DNA from 2 places in the Caproiciproducens lactatisolvens genome. Region 1 is predicted to be linked to the other one. Evidence: riboswitches for the same ligand, from Rfam matches in the RefSeq annotation. Region 1 holds a riboswitch; the other holds the start of a gene.
What was found. Region 1 has a riboswitch for fluoride ahead of ACRQV7_RS00330 (redox-sensing transcriptional repressor Rex). Riboswitches for the same ligand answer to the same signal wherever they lie in the genome.
Positions count from the first base shown of each region.

Region 2: linked by a shared signal. The riboswitch ahead of ACRQV7_RS11260 (inorganic diphosphatase) and the one ahead of ACRQV7_RS00330 (redox-sensing transcriptional repressor Rex) in region 1 are both predicted to bind fluoride.

Region 1 is NZ_CP195750.1:65,726-70,145, reverse strand. Features, by position in the region: gene ACRQV7_RS00335 (MutS-related protein) at 1-1,218, opposite strand, end outside; gene ACRQV7_RS00330 (redox-sensing transcriptional repressor Rex) at 1,240-1,674, opposite strand; fluoride riboswitch at 1,772-1,842, opposite strand; fluoride riboswitch at 1,974-2,045, shown strand; gene ACRQV7_RS00325 (fluoride efflux transporter FluC) at 2,180-2,569, shown strand; gene crcB (fluoride efflux transporter CrcB) at 2,569-2,925, shown strand; gene ACRQV7_RS00315 (universal stress protein) at 2,982-3,764, shown strand; gene ACRQV7_RS00310 (oleate hydratase) at 3,832-4,420, opposite strand, start outside.
Region 2 is NZ_CP195750.1:2,304,236-2,308,655, reverse strand. Features, by position in the region: gene ACRQV7_RS11265 (sensor domain-containing diguanylate cyclase) at 1-2,049, shown strand, start outside; fluoride riboswitch at 2,124-2,196, shown strand; gene ACRQV7_RS11260 (inorganic diphosphatase) at 2,260-2,799, shown strand; gene ade (adenine deaminase) at 2,941-4,420, shown strand, end outside.

The DNA of each region.
Region 1 (4,420 bases):
GTGAAGACGTTCGAGATCGTCCTGCAGCTTTCCGTTTTGGGTGGACAAATCCTCCTCCCGCCCAAAATGGGTGAAGATATTGTCAAAAAGGAGAACCGCCGCCTCCCTTCCCGGCACGCACAGCCCCAGGCAGGAGAGATAATGGATCTGCCCGAAGGCGCGGGCAAAGGTCGTCTTTCCGCCCTGATTGGGCCCGGTCACGACAATGATCCGCTCCGGTGTATTCAGCTCAAAATCATTCGTCACCGGCTGCCCGGCATCTCCCATGGACGAAGCCAAAGCCAGATCAAAGCCGTCCCTGTCGTAAAGGTGTTCCGCGTTTTCGCACAATTTCGGGTAACAGAACGGGAGCCCTTTCCCGCGATGCGGCCGGATATATTCCAGCCAGGAGAGGTAGAACTGAATTTCACGGGAAAACCGCGCGACAGTCGGGTTGATAAAATCAAGATATTTTAAGCAGAAATGGTCCAGATTCTCAAAAATGTCCTTGTACCAGGAGGCGACCATATTCAGCACGGCCGCCTCCACATGCTGCGCGTACGGTTCTTCGGAAAGCTTGCGGCGGTAATCCGTCCCGTCCCCCTGACGGAATTTGTCGAACAGCCTGAGAATTTCCTTACTGTGATCTTCCTGCCCCTCATATTTCCGGACACGGAGGACCCCGTTTTTGATCAGCATGCAGTATTCCACGGAAGAAAGCTGTTCGCGCAGCCGGCCGATCTGTCCCCGAAGCTCCGTGAACGCCTCCGTGCCCGTATAGGCGGCCAGGTACTTCATAAAGCCGCGCAGTCCGTCCGAGCAAAGCGTCCGGTCCCGCAGCCCGTCTGTCAGCCCGGCAAGCTCCGTACAGTAGCTGTCCGCACAGTCGAGCAGACGTCCCTTGGTCAGATAATGATTTTCATAGCTGTTTTCGGATGTGAGCGATTTTTTGACGGCTTCCATGGATTGGCTGAGGCGATAGATGGATTGTGAAAAATCGGAAAAGAATCCGCGCAGCCCGTCGTCTTCCAGCTCCCGCATGACTTTCTGCCGGTAGATAAGGGTATCGCTGTCGCGAAGCGAAGTGTAGAAGAAGCCTTCGAGCCCATATTCTTTTCTGCCGTTCAGGATCGGCCGGAAGATCTGGTCAAGATAAAGGTCCCTGAAGCAGTCCGGCGCAGCCTCCTTCCTCGGTTTTTTCCACTGCTCCTCAGCCGGAAATAAGATACTGTAAAACACATTGCACACCTCTTCCTGTTTTTAGTGCTTTGACGCATACTCGGCAAGACGCCGGAGCGAACCGGTCATATCCTCGTGATGCACCATTACATGCGGCGGTGCCTTCAGCCGTACCGAGGAATAATTCCAGACCGCGACGATTCCGGCTTTTACCAGCGCGTCGCATACCGGCTGCGCACAGCTTCCGGGCGTCGTGATCACTCCGATTTTCGCGTCCAGCCGGCGGCAGATTTCATTCAGTCTGCCAACAGGGTACACCGGCTTTCCGTACGCGCCTTTTTTGATGATTTTCGGGTCAATGTCAAACCCGGCAAGAATATCAAGGTCGTATGCGGAATAGCCCGCGTAGCTCATCAGCGCCTTTCCCAGCTTTCCGACACCGACGAGGACGACGGCGTCTGTTTTCCTGTCCTGCCGGACGGCCTTCGGACCGGAGGCAGGATTGATTCCTTCCATACCGCACCTTCTTTTGTTTTTTATGATGCGGAAGCCACCGCGCTGCCGCGGCCTTTTCCGGGCGCCACAGCCTGACAACGACAAAAAAGCCGATGGCTTCCAAACAGAAGTCATCAGCTTTCACGCATTTCGGTATTACCGCGGGAGTACTTCATTCCCAAGGCTATTATAGAACATGCTTTTATAAAAATCAATGGGCAATAAAATTCCGTTCAGTGGATGGCGCCTGCCTGCATTTTTCCTTATAAGCCGTACGCAAACGGAGAAAAGGTTGAAAAATCCGTCATAATTTGCTATAATGCAGAAACGGGAATGAAGTTCTCCCTTAGCGCTGCTAAAATTGCTTTTCAGCTGATGACTTCTATGGGAATCATAGGAAGTGGTCAGCTTTTTATTTTCCCCTTCCGCAAAACAGAAAAATTTACAGTTCAGGCCCTGTTTGTAAAAACAGGAATGCAAATAAGGCCTGGTCGCAGCAATGGAAATGCCAAATTGGGGGGTATCTATGAAAAAAAATATCGCTGTCGCGGTCGGAGGGGCGGCCGGAACCATCCTGAGGTGCGCGGTCCATCAGCTTCCTCTGCCCTTTGACGAACTTTACCGTCCCATTCTCACGATTCTGATTAACGTGAGCGGGAGCTTTTTATTAGGCTTTCTGACCATCCTGTTCGCAAAAAAATTCCCGGTGAGCGCCGAAGTGCGCCTGGGTATCACCACGGGCCTGCTGGGAGGATATACCACGTTTTCAACCCTTTGCAAAGAAGCTGTTTTGCTGGGCCTTTCCGGAAATGTCCTTCTTTCGGCGGTTTACGTTTTTGCTTCCGTCCTGCCGGGCCTTGCCGCCGCGTGGCTCGGGATCAGAACCGCAAAGCGGATGGAACGGAGGCGCGCCTGATGGATTTCGTCCTACTGAGCGTCGGCGGCGTCTGCGGCGCAATCGCCCGCTATCAGATCGGAGCCGCCTTTTCAAAAAGAAAAAATCACACCTTTCCCTTCGGTACCTTTTTTATCAACCTGTCGGGCGCATTCCTCCTGGGGATTTTTTGCGGGCTGGGCATCAGCGGAAATTCCTATCTGCTTCTGGGCGACGGCTTTTGCGGCGCCTTTACCACCTTTTCCACCTTTACCGTTGAAAGCGTGCAGCTCATGCAGCACGACGCCGTCAGGGAGTCCCTCCTGTTTATCGTATTGTCGCTGGCAGCCGGACTTCTTTGTTTTTCGATGGGTTACACAACGGGGAAGCTTTTTTAAAACGAGCCGGGGGACGCCGTTTTCCCGGAAATCATTGAGTTTACGGAGGTGTTGTTATGAGAAGGGTTTTACTTCCGATCGACGGAACAGCGCGGAGCCTGCAGGCGGTCGGTCTGATCAAATCGCTCTATACGCCGGAGGATGTGAGCATCGTACTGCTTATGGTCCGGGAAGACACGGAAACGATGTATTCGGAAGAGGAACTGCAAAAATCCAAAGCGCAGCTGAAATCCACCTTGGACGCGGTAGCCGGACAGCTGCCGGGCTATCCCGTGCGTAAGCAGGTCGTTTTCGGGCGGGCCGGCGATCAGATCCTCGAATGTGCAGAGCAGGACGGAATCGATATTATCGTGATGACCAAATCCACAAAGACCGGCCTGTCCCAGAAAATCGGCTCGGTTGCAGCCTATGTCGTAAAATACGCGAAATGCATCGTTATGATCGTGCCGGAAAATATGCCCAGTGAAAAATCGCCGGGGAATGTGCTGAAATGCCGGCATATGGACGATATCGTTACGCTGAGCGGCCAGATGAGCTTCCGGCCCAGTTCCTGCCTGCTTCCGGTGCAGGCGGGCAAATGCGTGTACAGCATCACGGTGCTGGAGGGAAAGCTGCGCCTGAACCACAGCGCCTACGACCCGGACGGCGGCACATGGTCCGCCCCGCTGCAAAACGGCCAGCCGGAGCATTATGACCTGAAAAAAGGAGAGGAAAGAGAAATCCGTCTGGAAGCAGGCATTGCATTCCGTCAGCTCGACCAAATCGAGGTCGTCAACCCGAGTATGACGTCTCTGCTGAAATTTCACTATATCGCACGGTTTGAAAGCCTGGATGAATAACCGGCGGCTTTGGATACATCACGCCCCTGCGGCCGTCGGACCGCAGGGGCGTGATTTCAATCATATCTTAAACCACGTGATGCTCTTTCAGAAGCTTTTCAATGTCGGTGCCTTCGGTTTTTTTCAGAAGCAGCTTCATGGCAAGCCTCTCTTTGAACCCAAGCTCCATATCGGTCATTTTCTTGCCGTCGCGCAGGGATACGGTGGAATTCAGCAGGTCCCGCACATCATACACGCTGCCCCAGACCTCCGGCACGCCGCGGTCGACGTTCAGCAGGGTATACACCGCTTCCATGCCGGTGCGGATGGAATATTCGGTGGTGAAAATGGTGTCGCGCGCGGTCTCGGCGAACTGACCGAGGAAGGCGAAATTGACGGCGCCCTTCGGGACGACCAGAGGGCGGTCCCCTTTTGCCCTGGGCATGAAGAACGCGGTGATGTACGGCATCATGCAGGGAATCGTGTTGGCGCTCTTTTCGGCAAGCGCGGGGATTTCGGCCTCCGGTACTCCCATATGATACAGCCACTCCATGCAGATTTCCTTACCGGTGCATTCCCGCATGCTTTTTTTGACGTAATTGCCGGGCTTGTCGCTGAACAGGCCGTAAATCCAGCCCACAAGCTGCCCCTTCGGCTGGGAGCGGAACTGCGGCTGG
Region 2 (4,420 bases), 950 kb from region 1:
AATAAACAGCTGGTTCAGGTTCCCGCAAACTGGACGGCGTACCGTGATGCGGACAATAAAGCCTGTTCACAGGAGGGATACACCGTCTACCGGGTGGTGCTGAAAGCACAGAAAGGCCTTTGTCTTGGGTTGAAAATTCCCCAGATCGGTTCTTCCTACCGGCTGTGGATCGATGGAAACATACGCTTCGAAAGCGGCCGGGTCGGGAAAAACGCGTCGGAATCCAGACCGGAGTGGACGACGCAGTCGGTTTTCTTTCAGACACAGCGGGAAGACACGGAAATTCTGATAGAGGTTTCCAACTTCGATTATTTCCGTTCGGGCCTGACGATTCCCGTTGTGGTGGGAACCCAGCAGCAGATCCAGCGGCTGGGCGATCAGGGCTTGTTTATGGACACCTTTCTCTTTTCATCCCTGTTTGTAATGGCGGTATTTTTCTTTCTGCTGTATTTTGTGCGTTCTCACGACAAGGCCCATATCTGTCTGGCGCTTTTTGCAGCGGCCATCTCCCTGCGTCCGCTGCTTTACGGCGAGTGCTATTTCAATAAGATTTTCCCCGGCATCAATTTTGAATTCAACACCAAACTGTACCTGGTCAATTTCGTGGTGATCCAGCTGCTGTGCCTGTTCTTTTACTATCAGTATAAAGAACTGTCGAGCAGAAGGTTTATGCGTGTCAGCGGAGCAGCGGTGTCCGCCATTGTTTTTGTGGGCGTTTTTCTTCCGGCCCGGTATATGCTGTATCCCGTTGTTCTGCTGGAAGCGATGATTCCCGTCACCGTTGCCAACTGCCTTGTGACGCTGATGCGCGCAATGAGAAAAAAATACGAAAACGCCGGAATCAACCTTTTAAGCGTCCTGCTCCTGTTTTTCCTGTCCATTGTGGATATCCTGAAAAATAACGGGCTGATCGAAATGAACCTTTACTATACTCCGATCGCAATGCTCGTCGTCACGTTCATCCAGATCTTCCTGCAGGTAGGAAGATTCAGGGAAAGCGATCTGCTGAACGAAAAGCTGGCCAATGAGGTCGGAATCAAAAATCTGAAGCTGGAATACGAAATGAAGCAAAGGAGTATTACGGAAAAACTGAACAACGGTCTGAGAGCGATGGTTTCCGCTTTGGAAATCGAGGGCCTTCTGGTCAGCATTCTGGAAAATCTGTATCAGATTATCGAATTTGAAAGCGCCGTCATGGTTTTGCGGGTGAATGAGAGCCTGGGTTACATTGTGACCAAACTGAATCACGAAAAAGTGGTCTGCCGCAGGTATTCCGGGAGAATCGTCCTCAGGGATCAAAATCAGTCCGAGAACCGAAACGGCGGCGAAAAGGTTCGCGTGCACGATCTTTACACCCGGGGCAAAGACGGAAAAAGCCTGATCGTGAAGTCTCTTTACTATAATCACAAGCTGTTCTGCGTCATAAAAATGATTGTCAGCAAAAGCAGGGAGATTTCTGCCGGAGACCTGGAACTGGTGGATATCTATACGGAGCAGTCGATTTTAGCGTTTCAGAACGCAAAATCCTATGAAAAAATCAAAGAACTTGCCCTGTATGACGAGCTGAGCGGTATTTACAACCGCAGGCAGCTGATGAAGCTCGGCATTATGGAATATATTTCGGCCAGGGAAGCCGGCTGCGATTTTTACGCAATGATGCTTGACATCGATTTTTTCAAGGCCGTCAACGATACATACGGCCATCTGTTCGGGGATAAAATCATTAAAAACGTTGCGAATATCTGCAAACGGTGTATCCCGGTCAGCGCGGTGGTCGGGCGGTACGGCGGCGAGGAATTCCTCATTTTCCTCAAGGACATGGAAAAGGAGGACGTCGGCCTGCTGGCGGAAAAGCTGAACAGGGAAGTAAGAAGCTGCAGCTATTCCTGTGAGGGTAACGACCATATTCATGTGACCGTCAGTATCGGCGTCGCAAGGGGAAAAAGGGAGCAGGTGAACCTGTACGACCTGATCAATCACGCGGACAAGGCGATGTATCTGGCCAAAAAAGAGGGGCGCGACTGTGTCCGGTGGTTTGAGCAGGAATGAGAATCCGTCTGCGGGGCTTCTGCCGGTTCTCTTATTTTCCTGTTTATTGACAGAATGTTTTCTATTGTGCTATAATAAAAACTGGGAATGAAGTTCTCCCGTAGCGAACGCTAAAATTGCTTTTATGCTGATGACTTCTGTGATATACACAGCGGGTTGTCGGCTTTTTTATTTGCAAATCAGAAAATTTAAGATGCAGGAGGGACTTTTTTGAATATTTGGCACGAGATTTCTCAGGACAGAATTCATGCGGACAGCTTTTTCGCGGTGATTGAAATTCCCAAGGGCTGCAAGACAAAATATGAGCTGGATAAGGAATCCGGCTTTCTTTCCATGGACCGTATCCTGTACACTTCCGCGCATTATCCGGCGAATTACGGCTTTATTCCGCGTACCTATGCGGCGGATCACGATCCGCTGGACGTGCTGGTGCTCTGTTCCGAGGACATTCAGCCGCTCTCTCTGGTGCGCTGTTACCCCATCGGGGTGATCTCCATGGAGGACGGGGGTTTTGTGGACGACAAGATCATCGCGATTCCGTTCGGCGACCCGACCTTCAACGAATACCGGAACATCGACGAGCTGCCCTCGCATATTTTTGACGAAATGATTCACTTTTTTGCGGTGTATAAGGAACTGGAGGGCAAAGCCACCGCGGTGGATTACATCCGCAGCGTGCAGGACGCAAAACGGATTATACAGGAAAGCATCGACGCTTACACTGAAAAATTCGGCGGGACCAACGCCTGATTTCCCCCTGTAAAGAACGGACGCTCCGGCGGTTTTTGACCGCTGCGGGGCGTCTTTTTTATTTTACGGCAGTAAAAGATGCTTGACAGGCATTTTGATGACGTTTAATATAGAATGAAAAACATGTAAAGGGGTGCTGTGATGATTAACAAGTTTTGTACTTCTCCGCTGTGGGAATCCGGCAGGACGCTTGCCGCGGTCGCGCAGGGCGCCGTTCCGGCGGAAACCGTGATTATCAACGCCAGGCTGGTGAATGTCTGTACCGGGGAGATCCTGCCGGATACCGATGTGGCCATTTCCTGCGGCAGGATTGCCCTTGTCGGAGACGCGAAGCACTGTATCGGAGAAGGCACAACCGTCCTGGACGCAGCCGGTCAGTATATCGCCCCCGGATTTTTAGACGGGCATATGCATGTGGAATCCTCCATGATGAGCGTGGGGGAATACGCGCGGGCGGTCATTCTTCACGGCACGGTGGGAATCTATATGGACCCGCATGAAATCTGCAATGTCCTCGGGCTGGACGGGGTTTCCTGCATGATCGAGGACTCCAAAAGGACTCCGCTGAAAACGATGGTCACCACACCGGCCTGTGTTCCCGCCGTTCCCGGCTTTGAAGATACCGGCTCCTCCATCGGTCCGGCGGAGATCGCCGAGACCATGCGGTGGGACAGCGTGGTGGGCCTTGGGGAACTGATGAATTTTCCGGGCGTGCTAAACTCGGACCCGCAGATGCACGGCGAGGTCGCCGAGACGCTCAGGGTGGGCAAGATCGTGACCGGTCATTACTCCATGCCGGAGACGGGGCGTGGGCTGAACGCCTACATTGCCTCCGGCGTGCGCTGCTGCCACGAGTCCACCCGTGCGCAGGACGCCCTTGCAAAGATGCGGTTCGGCATGTACGCCATGCTGCGGGAAGGTTCGGCGTGGCGCGACCTTCATGAGGTGGCGAAAAGCATTACGGAAAATAAAATCGACACCCGGTTCGGAGTGCTGATTTCCGATGATACGCACCCGTACACCCTGCTGAATCAGGGGCATCTGGACCACATCGTCCGCCGCGCGGTGGAAGAGGGAATCGACGTCATGACTGCCATTCAGATGGTCACCATCAACTGCGCCCAGTGCTTTCAGATGGACCATGAGCTGGGGTCCATTACGCCGGGGAAATGCGCGGATATCGTTTTTATCGGCAGTCTGGACAGGCTGGACGTTACGCGGGTGCTGATCAACGGCGCCGTTGCGGCGGAAAACGGAAAGCTTACCGAAAAGCTCCCGCCCTATCATTACCCGAAGTGGGCGACGGAATCCATGCATATCAAAAATCCCATTACACCGGAGTCCTTTGCCATTCCCGCGAAGGGCGACCGTGTGACCGCCCGCGTCATTGAAGTGATCCCCGCCAGGGTCGGCTCCTACGAACGGCATGTTTCGCTCAGGGTGGAAAACGGGCGGGTCGGTTCCGACGTCGAACAGGATGTCCTGAAAACGGCGGTCTTTGAGCGGCACCATGAAACGGGAAAGGCCGGCTTCGGCTTTGTCAAAGGGTTTGGTATCCGGTGCGGGGCCATGGCTTCCACCGTGGCGCATGACGCGCACAACCTGCTGGTGATCGGCACCA